DNA from 3 places in the Clostridium sp. JN-1 genome. Region 3 is predicted to be linked to each of the others. Evidence: a T-box and tRNA genes for the amino acid it is inferred to sense, from the RefSeq annotation. Region 3 holds a T-box; the other regions hold tRNA genes.
What was found. The T-box of region 3 lies ahead of thrS (threonine--tRNA ligase). A T-box ahead of a tRNA ligase gene usually reads a tRNA of that ligase, here a tRNA-Thr.

Region 1: it encodes a tRNA-Thr, which carries the amino acid that the T-box ahead of thrS (threonine--tRNA ligase) is inferred to sense. The anticodon was not compared.
Region 2: it encodes a tRNA-Thr, which carries the amino acid that the T-box ahead of thrS (threonine--tRNA ligase) is inferred to sense. The anticodon was not compared.

The regions. Positions count from the first base shown of each region.
Region 1 is NZ_CP033465.1:2,747,001-2,750,279, forward strand. Features, by position in the region: gene EBB51_RS13225 (DnaD domain protein) at 1-217, shown strand, start outside; gene EBB51_RS13230 (ATP-binding protein) at 217-1,203, shown strand; tRNA gene EBB51_RS13235 (tRNA-Thr) at 1,337-1,412, opposite strand; tRNA gene EBB51_RS13240 (tRNA-Asp) at 1,420-1,496, opposite strand; tRNA gene EBB51_RS13245 (tRNA-Val) at 1,513-1,588, opposite strand; tRNA gene EBB51_RS13250 (tRNA-Glu) at 1,598-1,672, opposite strand; tRNA gene EBB51_RS13255 (tRNA-Thr) at 1,686-1,761, opposite strand; tRNA gene EBB51_RS13260 (tRNA-Asp) at 1,769-1,845, opposite strand; tRNA gene EBB51_RS13265 (tRNA-Val) at 1,860-1,935, opposite strand; tRNA gene EBB51_RS13270 (tRNA-Glu) at 1,945-2,019, opposite strand; gene EBB51_RS13275 (pyruvate, water dikinase regulatory protein) at 2,200-3,024, opposite strand; gene EBB51_RS13280 (NAD(P)/FAD-dependent oxidoreductase) at 3,212-3,279, shown strand, end outside.
Region 2 is NZ_CP033465.1:206,669-209,947, forward strand. Features, by position in the region: gene EBB51_RS01015 (rod shape-determining protein) at 1-22, shown strand, start outside; gene yyaC (spore protease YyaC) at 58-597, opposite strand; gene EBB51_RS01025 (hypothetical protein) at 782-1,381, shown strand; tRNA gene EBB51_RS01030 (tRNA-Thr) at 1,543-1,618, shown strand; tRNA gene EBB51_RS01035 (tRNA-Tyr) at 1,624-1,709, shown strand; tRNA gene EBB51_RS01040 (tRNA-Val) at 1,718-1,793, shown strand; tRNA gene EBB51_RS01045 (tRNA-Tyr) at 1,879-1,964, shown strand; SAM riboswitch class I at 2,045-2,148, shown strand; gene metK (methionine adenosyltransferase) at 2,218-3,279, shown strand, end outside.
Region 3 is NZ_CP033465.1:2,105,086-2,108,364, reverse strand. Features, by position in the region: gene ytxC (putative sporulation protein YtxC) at 47-967, shown strand; T-box leader at 1,028-1,254, shown strand; T-box leader at 1,281-1,520, shown strand; gene thrS (threonine--tRNA ligase) at 1,583-3,279, shown strand, end outside.

The DNA of each region.
Region 1 (3,279 bases), 640 kb from region 3:
TGATTTTAAGTATATTGATGCAATTCTCTCAAATTGGTATAACGAAGGAATTAAAACATTAGAAGATGTCTATAAAAAAGATAAGAAGAAAGCTTTCATTAAAAATAATTCAAAATTTAAATCTACTAAGAATAATTCAGGTACTTTTAATAATTTTGAACAAAGGGACTATAATTTTAACGACTTAGAAAAAAAATTGCTAGGGTGGGATAAATAATGATTAAAAAATATCGCTCAGATGTTTCTAAAGTCTATGAAGATATACGCAAATCTGAAGAAAAGTTACTTCAGGCACGAAGAGAGGAAGTAATGGCGAAAGTTCCTGAAATATTTAACATTGAAAAACAGATAAGTAAACTGTGTTTAAAACTCTCAATGAATATTTTAAATAATATAGGAAACAAAGAAAAATACCTTAAAACATTAAAAGAAAAAATAACAAATTTAAGAGTAAAGAAATCCGAACTTCTAGTAAGCAATGGGTATAAAATAGACTTTTTAGATATTCACTATAAGTGTCCAAAATGTAAAGATACTGGGTTTATAGGTACAAAAAAATGCGATTGTTATAAGCAAAAGCTTGTAAATCTATACTATCAAAATTCAGATTTAAAAAACTTACTTGCAAAAAATAACTTTGATGAATTTAACTTTGAACTATTTTCCCCTCAAAGAAGTGATAATGAATACAAAAGCCCTAGGAAAAACATGCAAAAAATAGTATCAGACTGCTGGACATATATAGAGAACTTTTCAACTTCAAATGAAAATATTATGTTCTTTGGAAACTCAGGTACTGGTAAAACATTTTTGTCAAATTGTATAGCAAAAGAGCTGTTAGATAAAGGCTATTTAGTTGTTTATAGAACTGCTGAATTACTAATTCAAGATTTAAAATCCATACGATTTAATAATGACAGTGAATTAAAGGATTTAATGCTAAATTGTGACTTACTCATAATTGATGATTTAGGTTCGGAACAGATAACAGACTTTTCAAAAACGGAACTATTTAACTTTTTAAATGCAAAATTATTAAAACAAAAAAAAATGCTTATATCAACTAATTGTAGTTTAGAAACTTTATTAAAAAACTATTCAGAAAGAATATCATCACGACTTTTAGGAGAATTTACATTATATAAATTTTATGGAGAAGATATAAGAATAAAAAAGAATATACATAGTAAAAAGCACCAATAAAATGTATATTCTTCAAAAATATATTTTAAAACATTAAAAGCATAGAGCAGCTATTTTATACTCTGTGCTTTTATTTTTTAAACATTATATTAATCAAACTAAAAAAGACATTATAAATTTATAATGTCTTTTTTGGTGCTGGCAGAAGGCCTCGAACCCTCGACCTACTGATTACAAGTCAGTTGCTCTACCAACTGAGCTATGCCAGCAAACTTATGGCGACCTAGAAGGGTATCGAACCCTCGACCTCCGGCGTGACAGGCCGGCACTCTAACCAGCTGAGCCACTAGGCCACATTTTTTAAATGTATGGTGGGCACAACAGGGCTCGAACCTGTGACCCTCTGCTTGTAAGGCAGATGCTCTCCCAGCTGAGCTATGCGCCCACACATTAATGGTGACCCCTACGGGATTTGAACCCATGATACCACCGTGAAAGGGTGGTGTCTTAACCGCTTGACCAAGGGGCCTTATTTATAAAATTGGTGCTGGCAGAAGGCCTCGAACCCTCGACCTACTGATTACAAGTCAGTTGCTCTACCAACTGAGCTATGCCAGCGAACTTATGGCGACCTAGAAGGGTATCGAACCCTCGACCTCCGGCGTGACAGGCCGGCACTCTAACCAGCTGAGCCACTAGGCCACATTTTAAATGTATGGTGGGCACAACAGGGCTCGAACCTGTGACCCTCTGCTTGTAAGGCAGATGCTCTCCCAGCTGAGCTATGCGCCCACACATTAATGGTGACCCCTACGGGATTTGAACCCATGATACCACCGTGAAAGGGTGGTGTCTTAACCGCTTGACCAAGGGGCCTTATTAGCTTATCAGGTGTTTATCTTGGCGACCTGACATACACTATAATACAAAATTTTATCCAAAGTGTCAACACTTTTTTTAAAACTTTTTTTTTATTAATTTAATACTTTGGATATAAACGCTTGTAAATCAATACTTCAGGCAGTCTTTTTATATTAAAAGTATTTTTGTGTCAATTTATATCTCCTTATGACCTATATAGCCTATATGCTCCATTATAATTAAAGCTGTATCTTCTATTGCCCTTTTTGTTACATCAATTACTTTACAACTTAATCTTCTCATTATTCTATCTGCATAGTCTAATTCATTAAGCACTCTTTCTGCATTAGCATATTGAATTTCCCTTGAAAGCTGATAAGATGATGCAATCCTATCTAATCTATGTTTCCTTATTTCTATAAGCTGCATAGGATCTATAGTTAAACCTATTATTTTATTTCTGCTTATTTCAAATAATTCCTTTGGAACCTCAACTTCAGGCATTAAAGGAACATTTAGTGCCTTTATTCCCTTATTAGCAAGATATACACATAGTGGAGTCTTTGATGTCCTTGAAAGTCCTATTAATACCACATCTGCATTCTTTATACCAGAGTTGTCCTTGCTGTCATCATATTGTATTGCAAATTCCATGGCTTGTATTTTTTTGTAGTACTGAGAATCCATTTGCCATACTGCACCTGGTCTATAGTCTGGTATCTTATTTAGTATAATAGATGCCATACTTATACATGGTCCAAGTACATTGGTTATATGTATACCCTCTTCAATACATCTTTGCACTAGAAACTCCCTTACATCCACTAAAACTATAGTAGATATAATCATTGTATTTTTTTTATCTTCTATGTTGTTTATAAACTCATTTACAACTTCAAAACTTTTTATATATGGAATCCTCTCTACATTTACATTTTCACAAAACTGACTTGCAGTAGCTTTTGCTACTTGTTCAGCCGTTTCACCTATTGAATCTGATACTGCATAAATAGTAAGCAACCTAATTCCCCCTTTTATTTTTATAACTTTTTGATAAAATATACAGATTATATTAAATACAAATATAGTATTACACAAATATGATATAATATAAAATAACATTATTTAAATTTAGACTGAAATTTTAAATTTATATGTAAAAATTCCACGACTTTAGTGATAAATTATAGATTAGGGCGGTGTTAACTTGTTTCATGATGTATTAATAATAGGCGGCGGTGCTTCAGGCATCATAGCGGCAATCACTTCAAAAGA
Region 2 (3,279 bases), 900 kb from region 3:
TGATATAACTTTAATAGATTAAAAAAAAGTAAAATTCTGTGTAAGAATTTTACTTTTTTATATTGCGGATTTAGGATTGTCGTAAAGATAATATGAATGAACAATGGAGTGGCATATAGCTTTAGCAATATTAAATACTAAGTTTAATCGTATATTGTTATTGTTAAACATTTCTTCAGTATTATTAGATCCTACTATACCTATAATTGATGTTTCGCCAACTTCTGGTAAGGATTTGCCAACCCCTTTTCCAGGATGAATAGGATAATCACGTGCCTGAATTTCACCTATATTTGTTTCATCTCCAAGACAGGCATCAATTCCAATTATATTATTGTATGGATGAAGAGATTTAATCTCTTCTAATTTTTTATCAATATTTAAAGCATGTATTGGTTTTTCTATGGTACCATATACTGGCAAAGGGAAACCATTGAATTTTAATAATGTTCCAACTAATGGACCTAAACAATCTCCTATGCACTTATCAGTTCCAATACACATTATTATAGAATTCCTATTAATATAATCTTTTAAAAAATAAGCTATATTATAATAACATAGTGGATTTTTATAATTAGATTTTACCTTGTTCAAAAAAATCACCTCCTGATGGGACAAGTATGCACCTTATAAAGATAATCCCTAAATTATTTATATGACTTAAACTATTTAAATATTAAAGTTCAAGAATAAAAAATACATACTTGACAATAATGAGTAAATGATGAGTAATATAGTGCAGCATACGCTGCACGAGATATAATTGGGAGGAATAAGAATGAATAAGAAAATCTTATCATTTATCATAATTTTATGTACCATTATATCTGTCTTTATAATAAGATATGTTCATAAAGTAAACATTAATGATAATTTTATAAGTAATAAGATAAGTGTCTTTAATAATAAACAAAACAAGCATCAAAATAATAATAACGATAATAATATAAAAAAGTTTTCATATCTCTTTAGTGATATATGCTTTACGAATATAAATAGTGACTATAAAAAAGGTAAATTAGATGAAATAGGTGAAAAATTTAAAGATGATAAGAGAGCGTTCTTTAGTGACAGCAGCGAAGTTGTTAAAAATGATACTTCGAAAAGTATAAATAAATTGCCCAAAAGTGAAGAAGAAAATAAATCCATTTCTAAAATATCTAATTCTAATCCAGAAAAAAGTTTAACTGCTGCAGACATGGAAAAGTTAAATAGCATGGCTAATAAGTTACCTGCAGTCGATTGTGAAAAGGTCAAAAGTTGGCTTAAAAGTGGTAAAACCCAAGATATTGAAAAAGCTCTTAAATTATTGAAACAGAGGCTATCTAACGATGATTATCAAAAAATTAAAACTATATATGACAAGTTTATAAGTTAAAAGTAAACACATGCGTAAAGTAAAGAAATATATTGTAATGTGAAGAAAAATCCATGTAATATTATATAATCACTAAAGCATACAGTTGAATTTAGAATCACAACAATGTATACTATTTGATGTTGGCGTTAGTACAACTTAATAATTTAAATGGTTTTTATGCTGGCATAGCTCAGTTGGTAGAGCAACTGACTTGTAATCAGTAGGTCGAGGGTTCGAGGCCTTCTGCCAGCACCAAATACGGAGGAATTCCCGAGCGGCCAAAGGGGGCAGACTGTAAATCTGTTGTCATTCGACTTCGATGGTTCGAATCCATCTTCCTCCACCATAAATTATGGGCGCATAGCTCAGCTGGGAGAGCATCTGCCTTACAAGCAGAGGGTCACAGGTTCGAGCCCTGTTGTGCCCACCATTTAAATTAAATGTTAGTAGTATTTAAGTAATTAGTTTACTTAAAGTATGAATTTATGTAAAATGATTTTATTAATTAATAATATGGAGGAATTCCCGAGCGGCCAAAGGGGGCAGACTGTAAATCTGTTGTCATTCGACTTCGATGGTTCGAATCCATCTTCCTCCACCATAAAAACACTTTTACGTGTTTTATTTTTATATAACTATATGTTTAAATCTACTAAATTTGTAATTAATTTAATATTTAAACTCTTATCAAGAGAGGTGGAGGGAAAGGGCCCGATGAAACCCGGCAACCAGCTGTGAGCTAAGGTGCCAATTCCTGCAGTATAAATTAACCTGCAAGATAAGAGAGTTGTTAAGTAATTTAACCTCTTCTTATTGAAGAGGTTTTTATTTTATGAAATTGGAGGGGTAAATTTATGAGAAGATTGTTCACATCTGAATCAGTTACAGAAGGACATCCAGATAAAATGTGCGATCAAATTTCAGATGCTATTCTGGATGCTATATTGGAGAAAGATCCTAATGGTAGAGTAGCTTGTGAAACGGCTACAACTACAGGAATGATTCTAGTAATGGGAGAGATATCTACTAATTGTTACATAGATATTCCTAAGATAGTTAGAGAAACTGTAAAGGAAATAGGATATACTAGAGCAAAGTTTGGATTTGATTGTTCTACTTGTTCGGTTATAACATCAATCCATGAACAATCATCAGATATAGCACTTGGTGTAGATGAAGCACTAGAATCAAAAAAAGGTGAAATGGATAAAACTGAAGCTATAGGTGCTGGAGATCAAGGAATGATGTTTGGATTTGCTACGAATGAAACTCCAGAATATATGCCCATGCCTATTTCTTTAGCTCATAAACTTGCAAGAAGATTAGCTAAAGTTAGAAAGGATGGAACTTTAGATTATTTAAGACCTGATGGGAAAACGCAAGTTACTGTTGAATATGATGATAACAAACCGGTTAGAATAGATACTGTGGTTGTGTCAACTCAACATGATTCTGATACAACGCACGATCAAATAGAAAATGACATTATAGAACATGTAATAAAACCAGTTATTTCACCTGAACTTTTAGATGAAAATACTAAGTATTTTATAAATCCAACTGGAAGATTTGTAGTTGGAGGTCCTCAAGGAGATTCAGGACTTACAGGTAGAAAGATAATAGTTGATACCTATGGTGGATGTGGAAGACACGGCGGCGGTGCTTTTTCAGGAAAAGATCCAACGAAGGTTGATAGATCTGCTGCTTATGCTGCAAGATGGGTATCTAAAAATTTAGTTGCAGCTGGAGCTGCTGATAAATTAGAAATACAACTTGCATATGCTATAGGTGTTGCACAGCCAGTTTCTATAACAGTTGATACTTTTGGAACATCAAAGATATCAGAGGATAAGATTGTAGAAATAGTTAAAAAGGTATTTGATCTAAGACCTGCAGCTATAATAAAGGAATTAGAT
Region 3 (3,279 bases):
ACATTTTGTTTACACACATACTAATTTCAAGAAGGGAGTGTGTTATGTGTTACTAATCACTATTATATATGATGATAAAAGAGAAAATTTGATATATGATATAGAAAATGTAGTACGATATTTTAAAGAAAAAAACTATACTATAGGAATTTCAGAAAGTATACAGTCTAATACTCACTTCGTAAAAATATTTTGTGATGGAGATTTAAATGAAAAAGCTTATAACCTATTTAAAATGAATATTGCAGGGGCCATTTATAATGTGCTTATAGATGAATTTTATGATAAATATTTATTAAACTTCTTATCAGATACATACTTTTTTTTAAAGTATGATGAAATAGATGAGGTTATGAAAAAGAGTGAAAGCATATTAAAAGGATGTGACTATAATTTTGATCAAAATTTTATATATTGTATGAACAAAAAAAATATAATAGTAGATAAAATTATTGATTGTATAAATGAAAATAGAGAAATTAACATAGATGGTTTTATAACTTTTAGAATGAAGGAACTTGAAGATGATTTAGAGAGTATTATTGATAAAGTTGTGGAACAGTATATGGCAGAAAGGGAATATGATGATTTTATAAAGCTGTTAAAGTATTTTGTAGAAATTCAAGACAGCAAAGTAGATGAGATAAATATAATAATTACAAAGAGCGGTAAGTATTTATTAAAAGATAATAAAGGTAAAGATATAACTCAAGAATTACTAGATGGTTTGGATGAGATTCAATACAAACAAAATTCTAATATGGAAGATATTTTGATAGGTGTACTCATAACAAATTGCCCTAAAAGTATAGTGATTCATTGTGTGGAAAACTCGGAAAATGATGAATTTATAGATACGATAAAAAATATTTTTGAAAACAAGGTAAGTATTTGTACTTCATGTGATATGTGTAAGTGTACAGAAGACAGATTTACTCGTTTGATTGACAGCAAAATAAAAAGTTAATTTTTTGATTTTAGCTATTGACAAATGTAAATTCAAGCAATATAATAGTTTCAATAAATGTTAAAAACTTTGAAAAGGAAGAGTAAATAATAGACTGCTTTAAGAGAGAAAAATCCATTGACTGCAAGATTTTTTAGGTAAGTATTATTGAAAACCACCTTTGAGTTGAATATTGAACTTTAGTAGATATTTCCGTGAATCTGCGTTAATGATCTTGAGATGATAATGGTTTTTTAATTTAGCTATTATCAAATTGGGTGGAACCGCGATCTATACTCGTCCCATGTTTTGGGATGAGTTTTTTTATTTTTGAATAAAGACTTTGAAAAGGAAGAGTAAATAATAAACTGCTTTAAGAGAGAAAAATCCATTGACTGCAAGATTTTTTAGGTAAGTATTGTTGAAAACCACCTTTGAGTTGAATACTGAATTTTAGTAGGTATTTCCGCATATCTGCGTTAAAGATTTGAGATGACAATTATATAAGCATTATTTATTGTAATGTTTTATTTGTTGAAGTTGGGTGGAACCGCGATCTACACTCGTCCCATATATGGGACGGGTGTTTTTTGTATATAAATTATTTACTATAAATTACAATAGGAGGAGATAGTCATGATAAAGATTACTTTAAAAGATAATAGTGTTATGGAGGTTCAAAATGGAACCAAGGTATCAGAAGTAGCTTCTAAGTTGAGTTCATCTCTTGCAAAGAAAGCTATTGGAGCAAAAATAGATGGTAAAAGAGCAGAGCTTATGGGTGAATTAAATAATGATTGTAAGCTTGAAATATTGACATTTGAAGATGAAGATGGAAAGTGGATATTAAGGCATACTGCTTCACATATTCTTGCACAGGCAGTTAAAAGATTATATCCTGATGTAAAGTTAGCTATAGGACCAGCAATAGACAATGGATTTTACTATGATTTTGATGCAGAATTTTCATTTACACCTGAAATACTTGAAAAACTTGAAGCTGAAATGAATAAGATAGTTAAGGAAAATTTAAATCTTGAAAGATTTGAATTACCAAGAGAAGAAGCTATAAAACTTATGAAAGAAAAGCAGGAACCATACAAGGTTGAATTAATAGAAGATTTACCAAAAGATGCAGTAATATCTTTTTATAAACAAGGAGATTTTGTAGATTTGTGTGCAGGACCTCATGTTAAATCAACTGGCAAAGTAAAATCTATAAAACTTCTTTCAATAGCAGGTGCTTATTGGAGAGGCGATGAAAAAAATAAGATGCTTCAGAGAATATATGGAACTGCATTTGAGAAAAAATCAGATCTTGAAGCATATCTAAAGATGATGGAAGAAGCTAAAAAGAGAGATCATAGAAAAATAGGAAAAGAACTTGACTTATTTAGTATTCATGAAGAAGGACCAGGATTCCCATTTTTCCATCCAAAGGGAATGATAATAAGAAATACTTTACAAAGCTTTTGGAGAGAAATGCATGAAGCTGCTGGATATGATGAAATAATGACTCCTGTAATATTGAATGAAAAACTTTGGAGACAATCCGGCCACTGGGATCATTACAAAGAAAATATGTATTTCACAAAAATAGATGATGAAGATTATGCTATAAAGCCAATGAACTGCCCAGGTGCAATAATTGTATATAAAAACCAAATACACTCATATAGAGAACTGCCAATAAGATATGCTGAAATGGGAATTGTTCACAGACATGAAAAATCAGGCGCACTTCATGGACTTATGAGAGTAAGATGCTTTACTCAAGATGATGCTCATATGTTCTTAGCTAAAGACAATATAAGAGATGAAGTATTAAATGTTATAAAACTTATAGATAGTTTTTATAAGGTATTTGGATTTGAGTATTTTGTTGAATTATCTACAAGACCAGAAAATTCAATGGGAAGCGATGAAGATTGGGAAGCAGCAACTGAGGGTTTAAGAGATGCGTTAAATGCAGCTGGAATGGAATACAAAATTAATGAAGGCGATGGAGCATTCTACGGACCTAAGATAGACTTCCACTTAAAAGATTGTATAGGAAGAACATGGCAGTGCGGAACAATTCAATTAGATTTCCAGATGCCAGAAAGATTTGATTTAACTTATATAGGTGCAGATGGAGAAAAGCACAGACCAGTTATGGTTCACAGGGTTGTATTTGGATCTATAGAAAGATTTATAGGAATATTAACAGAACACTATGCAGGAGCATTCCCAACTTGGCTTGCACCAGTTCAAGTTAAAATTATGAATATCACTGATGATCAAATTGAGTATGCTAAGAAAATAGCACTTGAATTAAAGAAAAACAAAATAAG